Regions from separate parts of the Devosia rhizosphaerae genome, predicted to be linked through region 2. Evidence: riboswitches for the same ligand, from Rfam matches in the RefSeq annotation. Region 2 holds a riboswitch; the other holds the start of a gene.

Region 1 (7,413 bases), 250 kb from region 2:
CAAACTATCGGGTCGGTGATCTCTCGCGACAGCATCACGGCCCAGTCGTTCCAGATCCACCGCGTGGCGCCATTCACAATGGTGGCGATCCAGACGAGAGCCAAGCTGCCGGTGAAAGTGCCCAGCGCAAGGTAGAGCCCACTATGGACGATATAGCTCCACTGGTGGCCGTCGAGCAGAACCAACCTAATACGCTGCCACCAGCCCTGGTCGTTGAAGTCCGGCCAGCTCGGCGGCTCGATTGCCACGGCACCCGCCCAGGTGAGGCGCTGGATCTCCAGCGCCCCGAACCAGCGAGCCAATCCTGCTGCGGCGAAAAGCAGAATGAGACCAATGCCTAGCACGGTCAAACCAGCGCCGACCGAAACCAGCACTATCATCAGCACTGGCACCGTGAGAGCCAGCGGCAAGGCGGTCAACAGGAACAGGCTCTGGCGCGGCACCGGCGCCCACCGCTCGCGACTGAAGAGCGAGCGGAAGGTAGCTGTCATTGTTTTCACAAAAGTCGGGGGAGTGGGTTGTGCCTTCTGGTTCATCATCCCCTCCTAGTAGCTCACGCCGATTTTCAGCAGGTTGTAGACGAATGCCGTCCAGATCACCCCGATTGAGGCGAGCGCAAAAGTGATGGCGACGATGATCGACCACACGCCTCGCCGATCACGAATAGCGTAGGCGGCATTGGCTGCGGCGCTGGCGCCCAGGCCAAACGATCCGATCACCGTCAGGGCCTGCAGTGTCATCACCAAAGGATCGGTCCTGGTGCTCAGCAGGCTCAGGTCGTTGAACATCGCCGTCAGCATCGCGATCCAGCCCGCGAACGCAACGACGATCACCAAGGCCGATGCGCGCAGCCCGTGATAGGCCACACGAGCGCCAACGGGCAGCGCAAGCGGCGCGCCATAACGCCGGCGGATCAAAGCGGCAGCAGGCCATTGTGCGGCAGCAATCGCCAGAACCCCTAGGCTCGCGAGGAGGGCAGGCAGGAGCCAGCTTACCGAGCGCTGCCATGGTACCGGATCATACACCATGGTCGGCGCCATGGTGTCGAGGCTGAAGCGGGCTGCACCCGTTTCGTCGACGATCGCTGCAATGCGTTCGTGGCTGTTGCTCGACTGCCAGACGAATGGCTCCACTTCAATCCATTCGTGGATATCGGCACCGATGATGGGCAGGTTGGTTCCCTGCAGCTTGCCATCTTCAGTCACACTGATGACTGTCGGCTCCAAGAGTTCGGCCAGGCTAATGAAGCTTGTGTCGGAGCGGCGCGACGCCGTCCACTGGCCGACTAGGCGATGGGCATTTCCCTCCCCAATGTCGGTAGACAGCGGCGCATCTTCACCGGGAAAGTAGCGATCGGCGAATTCCGAGAACAACAGGGCCCGCAGATCATAGGCCGCCTCGTTCTCGCCGGTGCTGTTGATGGAGACAAAAACGCCGACGCCTTCGTCGATGAACAGATTGACGTCGGAATGGAAGGTCTGGGTGTCGCCGCCATGGCTGATCACGCGATGCCCGTTGATTGAATTCTCGTAGAACCCGAGGGTCATGCCGTTGAGCGCCGGAATGCTGGCGAAGGCTCGCTCGTGCATGAGCCGCGCTGTTTCGGGCTCAAGGATTTGCGCTTCGCCCAAACGACCTTCATTCAGATGCGCCAGCATGAAGCGGGACATGTCGGGAGCGGTGACAGTAAGTGCCCCAGCCGGCGACGCGGCTGCCAATTCGAACTGCGTCGGCTGGCCGCTGGCTGTGTGATAGCCATGGGAGAGGTCGCTGAGCTGCGCCTCCGTCAGGTCCTGCGAGAAGGTCGCGCTCTCCATATCGAGTGGCGTGAAGATGTTCTCGTCGACATATTCGCCGAACGGCTCCCCCGAAACGCGCTGAACGATGTAGCCGGCGAGCGCGGTGGCATAGTTGGAGTAGGCGGGCGTGGTCCCCGGGGCGAAGATGCGCGCCGGGATGAAGTCCCTGACGAGGTCCTCGAAAGGCACCACGGCTTGCGGATCGAATGTGATGACGTGCTTGAGTTGTTCTTCGAAGCCCGCCGTGTGAGTCATGATCTGCCGCAGAGTGATGGGCTGTCCCTCGAATGGCGGAATGATGAAATCGAGATAGCTGTTGACGTCGGTGTCAAGGTCGAGTGCTCCGCGCTCAACCAGTTGCATCACGGCCGTCCAGGTCATCAGCTTGGACACGGACCCCGCGCGGAACAGCGTTCGCATCGGATCGACTGGCTTGCCAGTGCCGACATCGGCCACTCCATAACCCCTGGTCGTAAGGACGTCGCCGTCAGCGACGACCGAGACCACAGCGCCGGCAATGTCACCGGCCTTGAGAGCATAGGGCACGATACCGTCGAGCCAAGTGTCGACGTCTTGCTGTTGGAGCCTCTTTTCCGCAGGCTCTGGCGTCGGTGAGAGCTCAGCCTGTTGTGCCAGGGCCGGGCCGGTGAGCGTTATTGCCAGCGTGGCGAGCATGGTCAGCGTTCGCATTTGAAACCTCATAAATTGAATGGTTTCATTATCGATGGCGGCTCTGCTCGCTAACACCGGGAGCACCCCCTGAAAGGACTGGGGGGTAACCCCCAGCCCCTCCATCCGAAAGGGCTGTCGCCTGGCCCAAGTACATCCTCGGTTAAGTAATCGGTGCCGTCGCACGGCCTAGATCGCGCACGTCTCGACCGAGTCGCTAGCGGGTCTTGACCATTAAATCACGTGATCAGTCGTTGAGCACCTTCGCCATCTACGCGCCGATATGCCCGCTCGCATAACCGGTATGGGCGCCGCCCCTGCCTTCGCCAACGAAAGCGACGACGAAGACACCATCCATGGCCGCTCCAAGTTCGCCATTGAAACTGCGCTTCGCGACCGGGGCGTGCAAACCACTGGCGTAGAAGAATGGAGCGGTCTCATCCGCGCCTGGGTCCCGAACGGGCATGGCGGCACGAGCATGCTGTTCTTTGATGCCGACACCTTGCAGCCGGTGACACCGGGGCGAAGCTGAACCGGCCCTATGGAGGCGGCCACGCCGCCTGCAGCCCTCTTTGGGAATGGTCATGTGTTGTTGAGCGGTAGCTAATAAAATGGGCAACCACGTAATCAGCAGGAATGACTGCAGGGGGGCGGCAACTGCCATCGGGCCAGATTTGGCTGAACGCCTGCTATTCCGCCTTTGGCTCCCGAAAGCATAGGTAATCGGGATCGCTCTGATCATGAGACGGGCTGTTCCAATCGTCGGCGCTGGCAGCTCGGCGAGCCGGGTCCGCCAGTCGGGCGTCATGCGACGGATCATCTGCTCCAAGCCGTTCTTGATCTACTTTCCATACACTTTCGGCGCGGCTTGATAGCTGCCGAGGCAGGTTTGAGCGCCACCTTCTGCTTAAGATGGAAGGTTGCCCCAGGTGGGGCGTTATCGATCATTTGCCGTCCTGTGCCCGATCCTTGCTGCATCGAGGGGGGCTTGGTCCCCAATAGGACCAAGCCGCTCTTGGGAAGCGCGAAGCTCCACATCCCCTAAATTGCAACATGCGGAAGGCCATCAAGGACAACGAGGGGATGGCAAGCGGACTGGTCGCGCTCGGGCGGCCCAACCGACTTGTCCGCAGATCGCAGTTTTTGCTGGCGCTCCGTTACACTGCCAATGCCGGAGCTCTAGCGTTGTTGGAGTACAGCACCTGCGTTTCGTGCCGTTTGCCCGTTATGCGGTCAAACAGGTGCAGACTGGTCGGCTTGGCCGCCAGTCTAACAGCTTTGCCTTCGAGCGGCTCCTCGCTTGGTGCAAGCATGACGGCGATGTCGGTTTCCCCCACTGCACAGCACAGTAGGCAATAGGCGATCCGCCGAGTTCCTCGACGAGCTCTACAGTTTGGTGGCAGAAAGGCCTCGCGCGGCACTGTTTCGAAGATCCGTTGCAGCCGCGGGTCGTCAGAACTGCTTTGGCTGGCCATCAGCTCGCTATACAGACGACGCGCGTCGATCAGGTGCTTGGTTTCTTCCATCCGCACTCCTTTGATGCGTCCAGTGGCCCAGCAAAGAGGTTCGCCACTGCACCGGCACATCCAGATTGGCACAATGGCCGCCCCGCTTCAGCTCGACGAATCTGAGATTGGGAGAATCTAGGAGCTTCTCCATATCACCTTTGAGGCGCAGGTTGACGGCTCGATCGCGCCCACCCCTAAGCACCAGCAAGGGCGGGTTGAATGCCCGGGCACTTTCCAGGAAATCATAGCGGCGGATATTGGCGGTGATTGCCGCGCCGGCTACGACATTGAACTGGCGCATTGCCTTTTTGATGATTGCCCCGCCCTGAGGGCTCCTGGTGGTGCCGCGTGCCGTTAACCAGGCGATCACCGGCGCTCCCGGCAGGAAGACTAGGCGCAGTGCCAGCGAGGTCGCCGCCGGCAAGTCGAGGGAGAAGCAGGTGCCGAACAGCGCCAGCGTCTCCAGTCGCTTCTCGGCCGGCGTGCCGAGGAGATAGAGAGCCAGGATGCCCCCCAGCGAATTGCCGACCCAGTGCACCTGACCGGCGCCAGCCTGGTCCAGGATATCGAGCAGGTCCTGCGCCAGCGCCGGACCTGTGAAGCCCGTAGGATCAATTTTGGCGGGTACCCCAGACAAGCCATGCCCGCGGAGATCTGGCACCAGGACGCGGTGGCCCTGGCGAGAAAAGGCAATCGCCTCAGCGTGGAACTGCTCGCTGGATGCGCCCAGCCCGTGCACCAGGAAGATGACGGCGCGGACTTTATCGTTTGCGCGAATTACGTTTGATCGGCTCAGATGGACCCCGTTGAGAAGGCTTGCATTTGAGGAACTTCAGCGCATAAGGTGTGGCCATCCACAGGGGTGCTCCGTAGGTCGGGGCTGAGATGAGGGCAGATAGCCTTCGGACCCTATAGCTGATCTGGGTAATACCAGCGGAGCGAGGCGGGCGATGTTTTCTGGCGCACAGATTTCCCTATATCCCATGACCGACGACTTCGTCGGCGTCATCACGAGCGCCTTGTCCGCGCTCGATCCCTATCGCGAGCAGTTGCGCATCGAGACCGACGATATCGCGACGCTGCTGGTCGGTCCCCCAGAAGTGCTGTTCCCGGCCATGCGCGACCTGTTCAGCGCCGCCGCGCGCAGCGGCAAACATTGTGTCCTTTCGGCTACCCTTTCGCGCGGCTGTCCCGGCGAGCCCGACGATGCCATCTGCGCTTCGTCGCATTTCGATGGCCCGGTCGCGCCCTTGGCCGAACGGCAGACGACAGCGCTGGCCGCGGTGCAGAATGCCCCCGACATGGACGTGTTTTCGGTCGCCCAGCTCTCGCTTTACGTGTTGGGGCAGGGCAACCACATGGACGAAATCTATGGCTGCATCGACTTTCTCAAGCAGTCGGGTACGTTCGAGAAGTCCAAGCATTTCGCCACCAAGCTCAATGGCGATACCGGTGCCCTCTTTGCCACCATTGAGCAGGTTTTCTGCCGCTTCGGCCCACCGGAGGGCCATGTCACCATCGACCTGACGGTTTCGGCCAACAGCCCCAGCGCCCGCTGAACAGGAAGGCCGATTCATGTCGAACGCCGCCTTGCCGGGCCTGCTCGCGCGCCTCTTCGGCCATGCCGGACCGGCCGTAGCCTCGGTCTCCACACTGATCCTGGGCTGGGAAGCCTATGTGCAGCTTTCGGGCATTTCCGCAACCGCTTTGCCCGCGCCGTCGCGCATCATCGTCCAGGGTTTCGAGCAGCGCGAGGCCCTCGCTCGCCACACCCTCGCAACGCTTCAGGCCACGACCTTCGGCTTTGCTTCTTCGCTCACTGCCGCCTTTGTTTTCTCGATCCTCATTGATTTTTTCCGGCCGCTACGCCGGGCTTTGTTTCCCGTCTTCATTATCACCCAAACCCTGCCGCTCGTGGCCATCGCGCCGCTGATTGTCTTGTGGTTCGGCTTCGGCCTCACACCCAAGATAGTTCTGGTGGCGCTCGTCACCTTCTTCCCCATGCTGGTGGCCCTCGCCCAGGGCTATGAAGCCACCGACCACAATATCTCGGCGCTCCTTGCCTCCATGGGTGCCTCCCGCTGGCGCATCTTCGTCATGGCTCGGCTGCCCTCCGCCTTGCCCTATTTCTTTGCGGGCCTGCGCATCTCGATCACCTATGCGGTGGTCGGCGCCATCTTTGCCGAATATGCCGGCGCGGCCCGGGGCCTGGGCATTTACATCCTCAATGCCAAGAACAATTTCCGACCCGATCTTGTGCTCGCCGCGGTCTTTGTCAGCGCCACGCTTACGCTGCTACTGTTCAGCGCAACCGTGCTGTTGCAACGCGCCGCCATGCCGTGGGCTCGCCTGACGGAAAGCCGCCCATGAGCCCGGCCCGCCTTGACCTTAAAAACCTGCGCAAGAGCTTCGGCCCCACTGACGTCCTCGCCGATGTCAGCCTCAGCGTGCAACCGGGCGAATTCGTCTCCATCCTTGGCCCTTCCGGCGCCGGCAAATCCACCATCCTGCAATTGCTCACCGGCGCGACTACGCCCGATGCTGGCGAGATGCTGCTCGATGGCCAACCCCTCACCCCAGCGCAACACCGGTTCGCGTTCATGCCGCAGGGCGATGCGCTCATGCCCTGGCGGCGCATCATCGACAATACGACGCTTGGCCTTGAAATCCAGGGCGTCAGCCGTCAAGCCGCCCACGCCAAGGTCGCGCCGCTCTTTGGCGAATTCGGCCTTGCCGGCTTTGAAAACCACTATCCCGCCCAGCTTTCGGGCGGCATGCGTCAGCGCGCCGCCTTGCTGCGTACTGTCGTCCAGCAGCGCTCCATGCTCCTGCTCGACGAACCCTTCGGCGCGCTTGATGCCCTGACCCGAACCCAGATGCAGTGTTGGCTGGCCGATATGTGGACCCGCCACCGCTGGACAGTCCTCCTCATCACTCATGACGTGCGCGAAGCCGTGCTCCTGTCCGATCGCATCTATGTGCTGTCGGCCCGTCCCGCCCGCGTCGCCCATCAATTCCAGGTTCCCCTCGAGCATCCCCGCCAGGTTATCGGGTCACCGGCCCTTGCCGCCCTGGAAGCCGAAGTCTTGCAGACCCTGCTCAATCCAGAGAACTGATCCATGACCCTTTCTCGCCTGATCCCCGCGCTTAGCCTTGCTGCCACGCTCGCCATAACGCCAGCTTTCGCCCAGCCCACTCCCGTCACCATCGCGCTCGACTGGACGCCCAATACCAACCACATCGGCCTCTACGTCGCCGAAGCGAAAAGCTTCTACGAAGAGGCCGGGCTTGCGGTTGAAATTCTCCCCTATACCGATACGTCCGCCGGAACACTGGTCGCCAACCATGTTGCCGATTTCGGTATCCTGGGCTCCATTGGCCTCTTTACCCAGCGCACCGCCGGTGCCGATCTCGTCGCAACCTATGCCCTGGTCCAG
Region 2 (7,413 bases):
GCTTTGCCGGCCTCAACGGCTCGGCCTATGTCGTGGGCGGCTTTGCCATGACGGTGCTGAAGCGCGGCAATGTCGTGATGATCCCGATCCGCTCTGGCGTTGGCGCTCGCCTGGGCGTCAATGTCGGCTATCTCAACTTCACCAACCAGCCTACCTGGAACCCCTTCTGACCTGCAGCCGTTCGAGGGCCAAGGTGACGCCCATGCGCAAACCCAGTAGGGTGGGCGCGGGGCACGGTGGCTGGGCCAGCGGAGTTGCCATTGGGGATATTCCTGCGGTAACGAACCCGCGCGGGTCCGGAGTTGCGATGGTCATCGAGAACATCATGTATTTCGCGCTGGGGTTGTTTGCCGCGGCGCTGATGGCCCTGATCATCATGCCGGCGGTGTGGAAGCGCGCCGTGCGCCTGACCAAGCGTCGCATCGAGGCGGCAACGCCCATCACCATGGCCGAATTCCGCGCCGACAAGGACCAGTTGCGGGCCGAGTTCGCGCTGACCACGCGCCGTCTTGAGATGACAATTGACGGGCTGCGCAAGCGGCTCGCCGAAGAACTGAGCGACTACAATCAAAAGCGTGCCGAAGCCGGCATGTTCAAGGCCGAGAACCAGCGGCTGGTCTCGATCGTGGCCGACCTGGAAGCGCGCGGGGAAGATCTGCGCATCCGGGTGCAGGAGCTCGAACGCGAAAACACCGATTTTGCTCAGCGCCTGCGCATGCGCGAACGCGACCTGGAAACGCGGACTGCGGAGTTGCAGTCCTTGCGGGAAGCCCTGCGGGGTGACCTGCCGCAAGGCACCGAGCCTGGTGGAACGGTGCTGTCGGGAGACTATGACGAGGATGTCGACCGGCTGACAACGACGCTGGCGATTGAACGCAAGCGCGCCGCCTTCCTTGAAGAACAGGCCAATAGTCTCCTCGCGCGGCTGGAAACCTCCGACCGGCGTAGTGCCGAAGCGACCGCGGCCATTGCCCAGATGCGCGCCGCCCTTGCCAAGCGCAGCGACGGCAACGACATCGATGCCGATGAGCTTGCCGCGGCCGAAGCCCGCATTGCCAGCGCCGAAAGCCGGCTAAATGCCCTGCTGGACGAAAGCCGGCCCGTCTCTGACGCCGGAGAAACGGAAACCCAGCCGGGGTTACTCGCAGATGAGCTGAGTGCAGAAGACGATCTGGACGCTGTGCGCCAAAAGGTGGCCACGGTGGAGGCCAGCATCTTGGCGGATTGGGGCACGGAGAAAATTTCGGAAGACCAGCTGCGGGACCAGTTAAGGGACATTGCGGCGGGCGTCACCCGCATCGTCTATTCCGCCGACGTCCAGCCCACCAGCGCACCGAGCGATGAGAGCCTTTTCGATCGCATCCAGCGCTTTGCCGATGACGGGCCAGAAAACCAGACGGAAGCGAAACAAGACGACCTGCCTGCCCCCGATCGCTCGGGTGCCGTATCGGATCGCATGACCGCGCTGCGGGAAATCCAGAGTCGTTAGGCTACTCGGTGGCTATGACGATCGTGCGGACCAATTCCCCGGTAGCCCGGTCGAACAGGGCGAGATGGGTGATGCCGTCCAGCCGATAGGTGACATTGATCGTCCCATCGCTCACAACCGCGGCAGCAACTTCGGCCGCCGGGGGCAAAACCACTCTTTCCGCGACGCTGGGCGGCGGCGCGTCACGCGTGATCCGATAGACAAGCGCGAACGCAATCGCCATAAAGCCCAGAACCATTGTGCCAATCGCAATTAGGAACGCGCGGCGCGCCTTGCGCAGCGCGGCCTCCGCCTCTGGAGAGAGCGGCTCGTTGGCAATTTCAGGATCGTTCATGGCCGAAAATACCGATCTAGAGTTTGAGGGCGACGAGGTCGAACTCGTCGTCGACGAGGCGCTGGCGGGCGGGCGGCTCGACGCTGTATTGGCCAAGGCGCACGACGTCCTGAGCCGCAACCGGATCAAGGATCTGATCCTGACCGGCGCCGTCACCATCGACGGCGCGGTCGTTAGCGAGCCCAAATACCGGCTAAAGACCGGCGAGACAATCACCCTTGTCGCGCCACCGCCTGAAGATCCCGAGCCGCAACCCGAAGACATCCCACTCGACATCCTGTTCGAGGACGACCATCTCATCGTCATCAACAAGCCCGTAGGCATGGTGGTCCACCCTGCCCCGGGTTCACCCTCAGGGACGCTGGTGAATGCGCTAATCCATCATTGCGGCGCATCCTTGCAGGGGATCGGGGGCGTTCGCCGGCCCGGCATCGTCCATCGGCTCGACCGCGACACCTCAGGTGTCATGGTGGCCGCCAAGACCGAAAAGGCACACAAGCATCTTTCCGACCAGTTCGCTGACCATGGCAGGACCGGACCGCTGCATCGCGCCTATATCGCCTTTGTGTGGGGTATGACGGAGACGGCTAAAGGTAGTGTCGACGCGCCATTGGGCCGGGACGCCAACAATCGCCTGAAGCAGTCAGTGCGCAAGGATGGACGCGAAGCGATCACCCACTACTTCGTGCAGGCAAGATTTGGCGACCCCGGCTGGGACATCACCCGTGTCGAGTGCCACCTCGAAACCGGCCGGACGCATCAAATCCGCGTTCACATGGCTCATATCGGGCATCCGCTGGTCGCCGACAGCGTTTATGCATCTGGATACGCCACCAAGATCAATCGTCTGCCTGCCGAGCTAGCGACGCCCATTCAGGCGCTGGGCCGCCAAGCTCTGCATGCCGCCGAGCTCGGTTTCGAGCATCCGGCAACCGGAGAAGAGATGTTCTTCGAGGCGCCTTTGCCCGAGGACCTGCAGAAGCTGGAGGACGCATTGGAACCATTCAACAAGGCTTTCGCCCGTTAGCGGGAACTGATCACCGCGTCATACATTTGTAGCGATTCTCGCTCTTACAATCGCCCAAGTGCGTCCTTATATCCATCGTAGTCTGACGATGGGCCGACAACGGACATCATAGGACTGTCTTCCGCCCGCGTCAGCGGGGGAAATCAAAAAGGGGGTGCGTTCATATGGCCCAAACCAATCTTCCCGTCCTCTCATCCGAAGGGGGCTTAAGCCGCTATCTTCAGGAAATCCGGAAGTTCCCAATGCTGGAGCCGGATGAAGAATACATGCTGGCCAAGCGCTACAAGGAGCACGCCGACCCCGGCGCCGCCCAGAAGCTGATCACCAGCCATTTGCGCCTCGTCGCTAAGATCGCCATGGGCTATCGCGGCTATGGCCTGCCCATCTCCGAGGTGATCTCGGAAGGTAATGTTGGACTGATGCATGCGGTGAAGCGCTTCGAGCCAGAAAAGGGCTTCCGCCTTGCGACCTACGCGATGTGGTGGATCCGCGCCGCTATCCAGGAATATGTGCTGCGCTCATGGAGCCTGGTCAAGATCGGCACCACTGCCGCGCAGAAGCGCCTGTTCTTCAACCTGCGCAAGGTGAAGGGGCAGATCGCTGCGCTCGAAGACGGTGCCCTACACCCCGACCAGATCAAGCAGATCGCCACGACGCTCAAGGTCACCGAAGACGACGTCGTCTCGATGAATGCGCGGCTTTCCGGCGACGCTTCGCTCAATTCGCCCATGCGGGCGGATGAGGGCTCGTCGGAGTGGCAGGACTGGCTGGTGGACGACACACCCGACCAGGAAACATCGCTGGGCGAGAGCGAGGAATATCGCGAGCGCATGGGTCTGCTGAACAACGCCATGGACGTGCTGAACGATCGTGAGCGAGCCATCTTCCAGGCGCGTCGCCTGCAGGAAAATCCGTCCACGCTCGAGGAGCTGGCGCAGCAATATGACGTGAGCCGGGAGCGTATCCGGCAGATCGAGGTCCGCGCCTTTGAAAAGGTGCAGGACGCGGTCAAGGTTGCGGCGCGCGCCGACGCGTAACGATCACTATCTCAATTAGCGAAGGCGGGCTCCGGCCCCCCTTTTTTGTTGCTTCGTTTCAGGCGCCGACTGGCATCTCGACAAGATCCCAAAGCCGTTCCTTGCCCAGGATCAATAACCAGGGGAGATCGGAAGCCGGCACAATCTCGACGCGCCCGCCCAGCCCCTGGTTCGACGTGCCGATAAGGCCGCCTGCTGCGAGCGTCAGTCCATCCACCGGATAGAGCAAGCCGGTGGAGCGGGTGAAGCTGATGGGGACAAGGGGGTGGACCGACACCCGTTCGCCGGCCCTGGCCTCGAAGGTGATGGTGCCCGTGACTGCCAGCGCCACATCAACCTCATCGACGAGGAGCAGGCGGCGGCTGGGGGCGAATTGCAGGACGGCGCTGAGCGCAGCAAGCGTGTGATCGAGCCGCTTGCCCGTGGTGCCCAGCGCCAGGGTCACGGGAGCCTTGGTACAATAGAGCGCCTTTTGAAAGTCGGTGGTGATCTGCTCGGGAATATGGATGACGCGCGTGCGCTGTTCCCACCCTGCCCGGTCCACGAGGGAATCGAGATCCCCGATGATCGCTGCCGGAGTAAGTCCGGCCGCACCGATCGCGTTGCCGCCACCATCGGCTCCTACCAGCGCAATGCCACGCTCTGCCAATTCGCGTAAGAGCGCTGGGTCGACGACACCGCCACCCACAATCGCCAGCGGCGACGCGAAGGCAAGGACCTCGAGGGCCTGTTCGACGATAGTCCCTTGTGCTGTCACGGAAGTCTCATTAAGTCTGGGGCGTCTCGCTGGGGTGTTCCGGATTTTCCGGAGCTGAGAGTTACCCATTGAACCTGAACCAGGTCATGCTGGCGGAGGAAGTTCGAGATGGCAAGGGCGTCTCGTTTTCGTCCTCGCCATTGACGCATCCCCTTCTTCATGGCCGCAAACGATGAAGGGATGACCCATGGTCAAATCTGCCCACCTCATTGCTGCGGTCCTTTCCGGACTGCTTGCAGCGCCCGCCCTTGCCCAGGACGCGCCGACGCTCACTGTCTACACCTATGATGGCTTTGCCGCCGAATGGGGCCCCGGCCCCAAGCTCAAGGAAGGCTTCGAGGCGGTGTGCGATGGCTGCACGGTGAACTGGGTGGCGGCCGACAGCTCCATTGGCACGCTGCGGCGCGTGCAGCTGGAAGGCGAGACCACCGAAGCCGACGTCCTCGTGGGGCTCGATACCGCCATTGCCGGGGAGGCGCGTTCGACCGGCCTTTTTGCCGATCATGGCCTGGACCTCAGTGGCCTCGACCTGCCGCAGGCGTGGTCGGACGAGCAGTTCGTGCCGTTCGACTATTCCCACTTCGCCTTTGTCTACGACACCGACAGCGTCGATAATCCACCCAGCTCCTTCGAGGAACTGATTGCGCTGCCCGAGGACTTCAAGATCGTCGTGCAGGATCCCCGTTCGGCGACGCCGGGCCTCGGGCTCGTACTCTGGATCAAGGCCGCTTACGGCGATCGCGCGGCGGAGATCTGGGAGGGCCTGGCGCCCCATATCCTCACTGTCACCCGCGAATGGAGCGAAAGCTATGACCTCTTCCTCAGCGGGGAAGCGGACATGGCGCTGAGCTATACCACATCGCCGGCCTACCACATCATCGCCGAGGACGATGCGAGCATCGCAGCGGCGCTGTTCGAGGAAGGGCACTTCGCCCAGGTGGAAGTCGCCGGCATTCTCAAGTCGTCGGACAATCAGGAGCTCGCGCGCGAATTCCTTGACTATCTCGTGTCGCCTGACGCGCAGGTAATCATCGCCATGAACAATTGGATGTTCCCGGTGGAAAGCGATGCAGAAATCGATCAGGCTTTTGCCGAGCTGCCGCAGCCAGAAGAGACGCTGAACCTCTCCGACGCGGAAATCGAATCCAACCGGCAGGCCTGGATCGACGAGATGCTGACCGCCATCCAGTAGGCATCCCATGGCCGTTTCCCCACTGGCCGGAACGCTGCCGCGACGCCCCCTGCGGGTCGCGGTGGCCACCGGGCTGGCGCTTGCCATCGGCGCGCTGATCGGGCTGCTGCTCTGGTCGATCCTCGCCGCGGCAACGGACCAAGGCTCCGGATCTTCCAGGCTCGACATCGCCCATCTGGTGCGGATGACCGCCATCCAGGCGGGGCTGACCACGATCATCTCGCTGGTTGTGGGCATGGGCTTGGCCTGGGCGCTGAACCGACTGCGCTTTTTTGGCCGCGAGCTGGTGGTGGCGCTGTTTGCCTCGGCCATCGTTACGCCGGGCATGGTGGTGGCGTTCGGGCTCCTCTCCATCTGGGGCCGGAATGGCTGGATCAATCAGCTCAGCGAAGCCTTGTTCGGGGCGCCGATCGGTAACCCGGCATTTGGGCTCTCGGGCATTCTCTTTGCCCATGTCATTCTCGATGCGGCCTTTACCGCACGCATCATGCTCGCGCGTCTCGACGCCATACCCGACGCGCGGCTTAAGACCGGCCAATCGCTGGGGCTATCGGCCTGGGCGCGCTTCCGCATCATTGACTGGCCGGCGTTGCGCGGCACGGTGCCGGGCCTCGCGGCCATCATCTTTCTCCTTGCCTTTACCAGCTTTCCAATTGTCTTGATGCTGGGCGGTGGTCCCGCCAACCAGACGCTGGAAGTGGCGATCTATGCCGCCGTCCGACAAGATTTCGATCTGACCGGTGCCGTGCGGCTGGCGGCGACGCAGATCGCCATCTGCTCGGCAGTTATTCTGGCGGCCTCGGCCATGGCGCCGATCACCACGAGTCTTGGTTCCTCCACACTACCGCGCTGGCGCGATGCCGGCTTGGCCCGCCTGCTGCAGGCCATTGTGCTGACGCTCTGTCTTCTTGCCTTCCTGCTCCCGCTCATCGCTGTTCTCGTCGACGGCATCGGACCTGACATGATCTCGCTGCTTTCACGACCCACCTTCTGGTGGGCCGCGTTGAGCAGCTTGGGCATCGGCACGGCCTCCGCCCTCCTGACGCTTGCCCTGGCTTTGGCGTTGGCTCTGGGCCGCGCAGGCACCAGCAATGGCGGACTGCGGACCGCGCTGGGAACTCCGGCCTTTGCCTATCTGGCCGTTCCCGCGGTGGTATTGGCGCTTGGCTTCTTCCTCCTGGTGCGAGCCTTTGGGATCGCTCCGGCGCATGCGGCGCCTGCAGTGGTGATCCTGGGCAACAGCCTGCTTGCCCTGCCCTTCGCCATGGCAACCCTGGGGCCGCCGCTCGAAGCGATAAACCGGACCCGGGGCAAGCTCATCCGTTCGCTGGGCCTGACCGGATGGCAGCAGTTCCGGGCCATCGAGTACCCCCTGATCGGCCGTGATCTGGGCATCATGCTGGCACTTGCCTTCTGCTTCTCGCTGGGCGATCTGGGCGTGATCGCGCTCTTCGGCACACAAGACTTCCAGACCTTGCCTCTGATGATGTTCCGCGCCTTGGGGGCCTATCGCAGCAATGACGCGGGTGGGATCGCCGCCATTCTCCTCGTGGGCACCATCGTAGCCTTCATCGGCC

The links. A riboswitch is a leader RNA that binds a small molecule or an ion and turns the genes downstream of it on or off. The one in region 2 is predicted to bind thiamine pyrophosphate.
Region 1: it holds a riboswitch for thiamine pyrophosphate, as region 2 does, so the genes downstream of both, QOV41_RS03580 (YkoF family thiamine/hydroxymethylpyrimidine-binding protein) here and thiB (thiamine ABC transporter substrate binding subunit) in region 2, are expected to answer to the same signal.

The regions. Positions count from the first base shown of each region.
Region 1 is NZ_CP126539.1:729,319-736,731, forward strand. It holds gene QOV41_RS03555 (sensor histidine kinase) at 1-491, opposite strand, end outside; gene QOV41_RS03560 (serine hydrolase domain-containing protein) at 546-2,489, opposite strand; gene QOV41_RS03565 (hypothetical protein) at 2,752-3,000, shown strand; gene QOV41_RS03570 (hypothetical protein) at 3,626-3,994, opposite strand; gene QOV41_RS03575 (alpha/beta fold hydrolase) at 3,951-4,772, opposite strand; TPP riboswitch at 4,825-4,936, shown strand; gene QOV41_RS03580 (YkoF family thiamine/hydroxymethylpyrimidine-binding protein) at 4,927-5,535, shown strand; gene QOV41_RS03585 (ABC transporter permease) at 5,552-6,346, shown strand; gene QOV41_RS03590 (ABC transporter ATP-binding protein) at 6,343-7,092, shown strand; gene QOV41_RS03595 (ABC transporter substrate-binding protein) at 7,096-7,413, shown strand, end outside.
Region 2 is NZ_CP126539.1:981,970-989,382, reverse strand. It holds gene QOV41_RS04780 (DUF1134 domain-containing protein) at 1-170, shown strand, start outside; gene QOV41_RS04775 (coiled-coil domain-containing protein) at 203-1,489, shown strand; gene QOV41_RS04770 (DUF6476 family protein) at 1,491-1,823, opposite strand; gene QOV41_RS04765 (RluA family pseudouridine synthase) at 1,822-2,850, shown strand; gene rpoH (RNA polymerase sigma factor RpoH) at 3,015-3,887, shown strand; gene QOV41_RS04755 (thiamine diphosphokinase) at 3,946-4,644, opposite strand; TPP riboswitch at 4,665-4,762, shown strand; gene thiB (thiamine ABC transporter substrate binding subunit) at 4,832-5,836, shown strand; gene QOV41_RS04745 (ABC transporter permease family protein) at 5,844-7,413, shown strand, end outside.